Linked DNA regions of Blastococcus saxobsidens DD2. The main gene of each other region encodes a partner of the protein of the gene in region 2 in a complex. Links are inferred from orthologs where the notes say so. Each region holds a gene or a part of one and is shown on either strand. Other genes may lie near its edges.

Evidence for each region. Proteins that work in one complex are often made in the same cells at the same time.
Region 1: the proteins of BLASA_RS14020 (region 2) and BLASA_RS08550 are in contact, whole or in part, in a solved structure (PDB 8CE8), measured with the Escherichia coli proteins. The link is inferred for Blastococcus saxobsidens DD2 from one-to-one orthologs.

Annotation. Positions count from the first base shown.
Region 1 is NC_016943.1:1,823,156-1,827,487, forward strand. The notes cover bases 923-3,862. They hold BLASA_RS08550 (heme exporter protein CcmB), read right to left. Parts: upstream 2,760-3,862; coding sequence 2,085-2,759; downstream 923-2,084. Other genes in these bases: BLASA_RS08540 (cytochrome c maturation protein CcmE), read right to left, coding at 923-1,242; BLASA_RS26245 (hypothetical protein), read right to left, coding at 1,239-1,361; ccsA (cytochrome c biogenesis protein CcsA), read right to left, coding at 1,354-2,088; ccmA (heme ABC exporter ATP-binding protein CcmA), read right to left, coding at 2,756-3,493; BLASA_RS08560 (sulfurtransferase), read left to right, coding at 3,749-3,862. In the rest of the region: BLASA_RS08530 (cytochrome c biogenesis CcdA family protein), read right to left, coding at 1-157; BLASA_RS08535 (TlpA family protein disulfide reductase), read right to left, coding at 170-658; more of BLASA_RS08540, read right to left, coding at 823-922; more of BLASA_RS08560, read left to right, coding at 3,863-4,332. UniProt on the Escherichia coli protein: Required for the export of heme to the periplasm for the biogenesis of c-type cytochromes.
Region 2 is NC_016943.1:2,953,874-2,958,013, forward strand. What follows is about bases 511-3,258. They hold BLASA_RS14020 (cytochrome c maturation protein CcmE), read right to left. Parts: upstream 2,237-3,258; coding sequence 1,784-2,236; downstream 511-1,783. Other genes in these bases: BLASA_RS14015 (heme lyase CcmF/NrfE family subunit), read right to left, coding at 511-1,787; ccsA (cytochrome c biogenesis protein CcsA), read right to left, coding at 2,328-3,083; BLASA_RS14030 (heme exporter protein CcmB), read right to left, coding at 3,088-3,258. In the rest of the region: more of BLASA_RS14015, read right to left, coding at 1-510; more of BLASA_RS14030, read right to left, coding at 3,259-3,747; BLASA_RS14035 (ABC transporter ATP-binding protein), read right to left, coding at 3,744-4,140. UniProt on the Escherichia coli protein: Heme chaperone required for the biogenesis of c-type cytochromes. Transiently binds heme delivered by CcmC and transfers the heme to apo-cytochromes in a process facilitated by CcmF and CcmH.

The DNA of each region.
Region 1 (4,332 bases), 1.1 Mb from region 2 along the record:
AGGTAGTCCCACCGGTCGCGGCCGCCGGGACGCCGACGGGCGGAGCCAGGCTGGACACGTAGGAGACGTAGCCGGGCAGCAGTGGCAGCGCGCACGGCGAGGTGAACGACACCACGCCCGCGATCAGCGACAGGAAGGCCAGCGGTAGGAGATCCACAGACGGCGCTGCTCAGTCGGTGGCCGCGGACGAGCCGTCGGCGAGCTGGACCCCTAGCCGCTCGGTGAGCAGCGTGCGCAGATGTTCCTGGTCCGTCGCGCCGATGACCTTGTCGACGATCTCTCCGTCGGGGGCGAGGACCAGGGTGGTGGGCACCCCGGGGCTGGGCAGCAGATCGAGCGACCGGCCCGATGGGTCGTACAGGTTGGCATGGGTGACGCCGAGGTCGTCCAGCAGGAACCGCGCCGGCCGCTCCCCATCCTTGGCGTTGACGCCGAGGAACAGCACCTGGTCCCCCACCTCGTCGGCGAGGCGCTGCAACTCCGGCATCTCCTCGCGGCAGATCCCGCACCACGACGCCCAGAAGGTGAGGACGACCGGAACCGCGGGCAGCTCCCGTAGCGCCAGTTCGGTCGGCTGGCCCAGACAGGTCAGGGTGACGTCGGGGAGCTGGGTGCCCGCGCCGCCGCCCGCCTCCAGCGGTTCCGGGCACGGGGCCATCGGGGGAAGGTCGCCTTCCTGGGCCTGGGACTGGACACCGCTCGGTGATTCACCGGGGCTGGTGCATGCCGTGGTGAGCAGCGCAGCGGCGACCGAGGCCCGACCGGCCCGCGCAGGTGACCGCTTCCGGGCGCCGGATGCTCGAGAATCTGCCAAATGGACCGTCACGGCGCCCCGTCGCCGGGTTCACCCTCGGCGCTGTCCGGGGCCTGGTAGTTCTCGTCGTGCTTGATGATCATGGTGTCGGACCGGAACGTGTCACCGTCCCAGGCTCCCTCCATCACCACTCCGATGCCGGGGCGGAACAGCTGTGCGGGGGACCCCCGGTAGGCCACCGGCACTTCCGCGGGGCCGGAGACGACCACGAAGCGCAGCCCGTCGTCCGTCGTCTCCACGCTGCCGTCCTGCACTAGACCGCCGATCTGAAAGCGCCTGCCGTCCTCGAAGTCGGCCTTCTGCGCGAGCGCCTCGTGCGGCGTCAGGAAGTACACGAGGTTCCCGTTGATGTTCCCGACGAAGAGGACGCCCAGCAGGATCCCCGCGACGCCGAGCACCGAGACGGCCAGCAGGCGGTATCGCTTCATCGGATCTTCTCGATCCGCCGGGTGGCCTCGCTCAGCCGGTGCCGCAACCAGGCGGCGTAGCCGCCCATGGCCCCGTAGGCGACGCTGAATCCCAGCGCCACCCATGCCCACTCAGACATGGTTCGGGAACTCCTTCCGGTAGTCAGGGGTGGTGACGGCCTCCCCGGCGAGCTCGCCGGCGGCCCCGTCGTGCGCGGCGTCGTAGGCCTCCTCGGCGACCGCCAGCCGGATGCGTGCGCGCAACAGAACGACGTAGACCAGCGTGAAGGCGAGGACGTTCAGCAGCAGGGCGGCGAGCATCCATTCGTCGATCGTGGGGGCCGCCGGCTTGAGCACCGTCGGCGGCTGGTGCACCGCCCGCCACCACACCACGGACATGTGGACGACCGGGATCTGCGCGAAGGCCAGGACGCCGAACACGGCGCTCCGCCGCGCTCGCACCGTGGCATCCACGGTCGCCCGACGCAGCGCCAGGTAGCCCAGGTAGACGAAGAACATCATGGCCGTCGTGACCAGCCGGGGATCCCAGGTCCACCAGACCCCCCAGACCGGCTTCCCCCAGATGGAGCCGAGCGCGATGGTGAGTCCGGTGAAGAAGACCCCGACCTCCGCACTGGCCGAAGCGAGCCGGTCCAGGGACGCCCGGCGCTTCCACAGCCACGCCGCGCTGGCGCCGAACGTGATGGCAAAGCTGAGGTAGGCGAGCCACGCTGCCGGGACGTGGACGTACATCAGTCGCTGCAGATTGCCCTGCAGCCGGTCGGGGGGAGCGGTGAGCGCTGCGGCCAGAGCGCCGGCCATGGCGACGATGGTGACGGCGGTCAGCCGGCGAAAGACGGACCTCACGAGAACTCCTCGAGGGATCGAGCGAAGAGCGCAACCGCGAGTGCGGCGACGATGTCGACGAGCAGCAGCAGGGCCAGCCAGTTCCACGGTTCCCGGCCATAGCGAACCGACTCGGCCACCTGCGTGGCCGACAGAAGCAGGGGAAGCGCGAGCGGCAAGACCAGAAGGGGCCCGAGGGTCGTGCGGCCGGCCAGTCCCTGCGCCAGAGCCCCGGCCAAGGTGCCGAGCACGGCCAGCCCGGCAGCGACCAGCGGCAGGACGGCGAGCAGCCAGGGCCAGCTGTCGAGGGGTGGGTCGTAGATCATGACCGCGACCGGCAGCAACGTCAGCTCGAACGCCAGCAGGAGCACGGCGCTGGCTGCCGCCCGCCCCGCCAGCCGGACGACGGGATGCACTCCAGTGAGCCGGAGCAGGGCCACCTGCGCGGCTGTGTCCGCGGTGCTCTGCCGCAGGCTGACCAGCACCCCGAAGAGAAGCACCACGACCCAGTAGATGCCGTAGCCGACGGACCGCAGCAGGGGGACGTCGGTGCCGATGGCGAGCGGGACGAGCAACAGCGCCACCCCGCCGAACGGTGCGGTGACCAGCAGAGCCTCGCCGGCTCGTCCCTCGAGGAGGAGGTCCTTGCGGGCCAGCTCCAGGACCTGCCGTGCCGGAGGCGGCGGGGTCACCGGGCCGCCTGCGCGGGCACGGGCGTGGCCGAGGGGAGGGCGTCGTGAAGACTCCCCGCCTGGAGATCCAGGACTCGGTCGACGGCCGCGTCGAGCCGGGCACGATCGTGGGAGACGACGACTGCGGCACCTCCGCGAGCGCACACGTCGTCGATGACCGCATCGACCAGGCCGGCCGAGCCGCTGTCCAGCCCGGCGTGCGGTTCGTCGAGCAGGAGGAGGGCAGGCGTGCTGAGGATGGCGCGGGCGAGCTCCGTCCGGCGCTGCATCCCCTGCGAGCAGCGGTCCGCGGGTCGGTCCGCGGCCCGACCCAGTCCGACTGCGTCCAGGGCCGTGCTGACGGCCGACACATCGACACCGGTCAGACGACAGAAGAAGCGCAGGTTCTCGGCCAGCGTCAGCCGGGGATAGAGCGCGGGTGAGTGCCCGATCAGGCCGATGCGAGGACGGATCCTCTCGCACTCACGGCTGCCCAGCGTCGAACCGAATACCCGACCGGTGCCGGCGGTAGGGGAGAGAAGAGTGGCCAGCAGGCGCAACAGCGTGCTCTTGCCCGACCCGTTCGCCCCGATCACCCCCACTGATTCGCCCGCTCCCACGGTGAGCGTCAGGTCCCGGAGGACCGGTGTGCGCTCGACCGAGACCGCGATGCCGTGCAGCTCGATCACCGCATCCGGGTGAGCCTGCCGCCCAGCAGGGCAGGCGTCGTACGGCAGCCGGGAAGCGGGGGACACGGTCAGCCTCGACCTTCTTCGGCGCCGGGGAGGGGAGTGCTCAACGTCAACAGCAGTACGCAGGTAGATAGTACGGACGTGGGTAGTAGTGACAGCGGCCGGGGCGGCGGCGGGCTCTACTAGGCGCAATCGTAGTAGCCTGGATCTCGAACCGGCGCCGGCAGCGGAGAGCGCAGGATCGGTCCGCGGGCGCCGGTTGTGGATGTCCGCGTGCACCGCCTGAAAATGTGAACATCCGACCAGAAGGAGATCTCCATGAGCCGTAACGACGTGCTCGTCACCGTCGACTGGGTCCAGGAGAACCTGGGCCAGCCCGGCATCGTCTTCGTCGAGGTCGACGAGGACACCACCGCCTACGACGGCGGCCACATCGAGGGCGCCGTCAAGCTGGACTGGAAGACCGACCTCCAGGACCCGCTGCGCCGCGACTACCTCGACAAGTCTGCCTTCGAGGCGCTGCTGTCGTCCCACGGCATCAGCAACGACGACACCGTGGTGCTCTACGGCGGCAACAACAACTGGTTCGCCGCCTACGCCTACTGGTACTTCAAGATCTACGGCCACCGCGACGTCAAGCTGATGGACGGCGGCCGCAAGAAGTGGGAACTCGACGGCCGCCCGCTGTCGAATGACGCTCCTCAGCGCCCGGCTATCCAGTACCAGGCCGCCGAGCCGGACCTGTCCATCCGCGCGTTCCGCGACGAGGTCGTCGCCTCTATCGGCTCGAAGAACCTCGTCGACGTGCGCTCGCCCGACGAGTTCTCCGGCAAGATCCTCGCCCCCGCCCACCTGCCCCAGGAGCAGTCGCAGCGGGCCGGTCACGTGCCCACGGCGATCAA
Region 2 (4,140 bases):
GTCGTCCGCACCGACGGGGATCCGACCGCCTGGCTGAGCGAGGGATACATGCTCAGCCGCGGGGCGTGGACCCCGACGTCGCGCCCGTCCTCGCGGAGCAGCAGGTCGGCGGCGACCGACATGCGCCGCTCGTCGGCCGACCGGCGCACCTCCTGCAGGGTCGCCGTCCACTCCCCGACCCGAACGGTGTCTCCGACGGCCAGCTGCCGGGTGGCCGAGCTGCTGTAGGTCGAGGACGCGGCCACCGCGACCGCCGCGAGCACGAAGCCCAGGTGCACGAGCAGCCCGCCGTAGGCCCGCCGGTGCTGGGCCAGGGTCCGCCCGACCGTGCCGGCGAGACGGCCCGGCCGAAGGGTTCTCGTCCGCTGCACGTCCAGGACCACCCGGGTCAGGGTCGCCCCGGCGACGAACACCGCCAGGCCGAAGGTGAGCAGCGCGCCGACCCCGTCCAGCCCGGACAGGCCCAGCAGGCCGATCGTGGCCAGGCCGGCGAGCGCCGAGGGCAGCAGTTGGCCGGCCAGGCGCCGACCCTGGGCACTGCCCCACGGCAGCAGGGGTCCCAGTCCCATGAGCAGGACGACGAGCAGCGCGAGCGGCACCGTCATCCGGGTGAAGTAGGGGGCGCCCACGCTCAGCCGGTCCCCGGTGAGGGCCTCCACCGCGATCGGGAAGGTGGTGCCCAGCAGGATGGTGAAGGCCAGACCGGCCAGGAGCAGGTTGTTGGCGAGGAAGGAGGTCTCCCGGGAGACCGTCGCCAGCAGCGGGTCGTCGTCGCCCAACCGGTCCGAGCGCCACAGGAACAGCGCCCCGGCACCCAGGACCACGGCCAGGAGGAAACCGAGCAGCACCGGGCCGATCGTCGACCGGGTGAATGCGTGGACGCTCTCGACCACCCCGCTGCGGGTGAGGAAGGTGCCGAAGAGGACGAGGACGAACGTGGCGATCGCCAGGGTGAGGTTCCACAGCCGCAACGTCGCCCGCCGCCGCTGCACCATGATCGAGTGCAGCAGCGCGGTGGCGGTGAACCACGGCAGCACCGAGACGTTCTCCACCGGGTCCCAGCCCCAGTAGCCGCCCCAGCCGAGCACCTCGTAGGCCCACCAGCCGCCCATGACCACACCGGCGGTGAGACAGGCCCAGGCGGTCAGCGTCCAGGCGCGGACCACCGCCACCCACGCCGGCCCGGTGCGCCCGGTGACGAGGGCGGCGACCGCGTAGGCGAACGGAACGGCCATGCCCACGTAGCCCAGGTAGAGCAGGGGCGGGTGGAGGCCCATCAGGGGATGGTCCTGCAGCAGCGGGTTCGGTCCGGGCCCGTCGGCCGGTACCGGGCTCACCCGGTCGAAGGCACTACCGGCGAACAGGGCCAGCGCGAAGAAGAAGGCACCCAGCGCCGACAGCACCGACATCGCCCACGGGTGCAGGTCCCCCGCCCGGGGGTGGACGCGCACCACCGCCAGCGCGGTCAGGGCGGTGAGCACCAGCAGCCACAGCAGCAGCGAGCCCTCGAGCGCCGCCCACAGGCTGATGACGGTGTAGTACGGCGGCACCGCCCGACCGCCGTTCTCGGCGACGTAGCGCACGGAGAAGTCGTGCTGGACGAGGGCGTCGACCATGACGGCGACGGCGACGGCGGCGCCCAGCAGCGATCCTCCGGTGCCGATCCTCCCCCATCGGCCCGCACCGCCGCCGTCACCTCGCCGGGCGGTCGCCGCCCAGGCCGCGCAGGCGACCGCGGAGCACACCAGGCCCAGCATCAGACCGAACGGGCCGAGCAGGTGCCTCATCCGCCGTCCTCCGCCGGGCGGGCGGCCCCGCCCACCGGAGCCCGGTACTCGTTGTCGTGCTTGACCAGGAGCACGTCGGAACGGAAGACGCCGTCGGCACCGAGGGTGCCCTCGACGACGGCGCCCTGCCCCTCCTGGAAGACGCCGCGCGGCTGCCCGCTGTTGACGACCGGCAGGTCGTGCACCCCGTCGGTGAGTTCGAACCGGACTCCGTCCGCCGTCGTGGCGACGGACCCGGCCACCACGAGGCCGCCGAGCCGTACCCGCTCACCCACCAGTTCCGGATCGGCGACCAGTTCGCTGGTCGTCCGGTAGTAGACGAGGCTGCCCTGCAGCCCCCCGACCGCCAGCACCCCGACGGCGACGAGGACCACGCCCGCGACGAGCAGCAGCCGCACGGGCATCTGCCGGCGTGGACGCTCGGCGGTCTCGCCGTCGCTGCGGATCACCGGGGTCCCCGCCCCGGCCGTGTCCAGTACCAGTACGCGGTCCAGGTCGTCGCCGTGAGCAGGTAGCCCCCCACCACCCACTCCCAGCCGTTCACCGGCGCGTCCTCGGGACGACGACGAGCGCCTCGGTCGGTCCGAGGGCGGCTGCGCCCTGCGGCGGAGCACCCGCCGGCCCGGGGGCGGCGGGGGCGTCGGCCGAGGCGAGCACCCGCAGCCGGCGCCGCACCACCAGCACCCCGGCCAGCGTGAAGGCCGCCACGGCCGCCCCCAGAGCGGCCGCCATCCACGGGTCCATCGGCGCCGGGTCCGGGGACAGCACGGTCGCCGGCTGGTGCAGGGTGCGCCACCACACCACCGAGAAGTGCACGACCGGCACGTTGACGAACCCGACGATCCCCACGGCCGCCGCACGACGGGCCCCGGCGGCGCGGTCGTCCCCCAGGCCGCGGACCCCGAGGTAGCCCAGGTAGACGAGGAGCAGCACGGCGGTGGTGACCAGGCGAGGGTCCCAGACCCACCACACGCCCCACACCGGCCGGCCCCAGATGCTGCCCAGCGCGATCGCCAACGCGGTCATGCCGACGCCGAGTTCCGCGGCGGCCTGAGCCCGACGGTCCCACCGCAGGTCCCGGGTCAGCAGATAGGCCACGCTCGCGCCGAGCACCGCCGCGAACGAGAGGTAGGCCAGCCACGCCGCAGGCACGTGGACGTACATCAGCCGCTGCGGTTCACCCTGCACGGTGTCGGTCGGTGCCACCACCAGGGCGAGGATCACCGCGACCGCTGCAACCACCACGGCCGCTGCGCCGTGGATGCGGTCGGCCGTGCCGGCCGAGGGAGATGCCATCCGATCACTCCTCGAGTAGGACGGGGAACACCGCCCAGGCGGCCGTCAGCACAGCGCCCGCGTACAGGGTCATGAGGATGCCCCAGGGGAGCACAGCACTCGCGGAAACGGTCAACTGGGTCCCGGCGAGCAGCACGGGCAGGCCGGTGGGCAGCATCAGGGCCGCCAGCAGCCCGCCCCGGCGGGCACCGGAGTCGACGAGCACCCCGAACGTCGTCGTCAGCGCCGCGAGCGCCAGCGTGCCCAGGGCACCGCCGTAGATCGCCGCCGGAGGCACCGGGACCTCGAAGAGGACGGCGACGAGGGCGCCGGCCAGCACCCAGGTCAGGGCGAGCGCGCCCCAGGTCGCCAGCAGCTTGCCGGCGAAGAGCGCATTCGGGGCGACCAGCCCGCGCAGCACGTCCCAGCTCTCCTCCGCCATCTCGGCGCCGGCCACGGTCCGGGCCAACGGGACCGTGGCGACGAGGACCGCCAGCCACACCGTCCCTCCGGCCGTGGCCGCCAGCTGCTGCGGCCCGGGTCCGAAGCCCAGGCCGGCCAGCACCACGAAGGCGGCGACGAAGGGCGCCGTGGTGACCAGCGCCTCGCGGCCGGCCCGCTCCACGGCCACCTCCCGGCGGAACACGGCCGCCGTCTGCGCCAGCACGGTGACCGGCTGCGTCACCGCAGCACCACCCGTCCGTCGCCGACCACCAGGTGGCCGTCCGCGGCCGCCAGGAGGGCGTCCGGCTGGTGGGTGGCGACCAGGACCGTCCCGCCGTCGGCACGGATCGTGTCGAGGACGGTCACGAGAGCCTGCATGCCGTGGCTGTCCAAGGCGGCCGTGGGCTCGTCCAGGCAGAGCAGGGCCGGCCGGCAGGCGACCGCCGCCGCCAGGGCGGCACGTACCCGCTCGCCGGCCGACAGGGTGCCGACCCGGCGGTGCGCCAGAGCCTGGAGACCGAGCAGCTGCACCGCGGCAGTCGCTGCTTCCCGCCGACCGGCCAACCCGGCGGTGACCGACACCGCGCCCAGGACGGTCTGCGCGCTGCGCAGACCTCCACCGCCGCGGACGTAC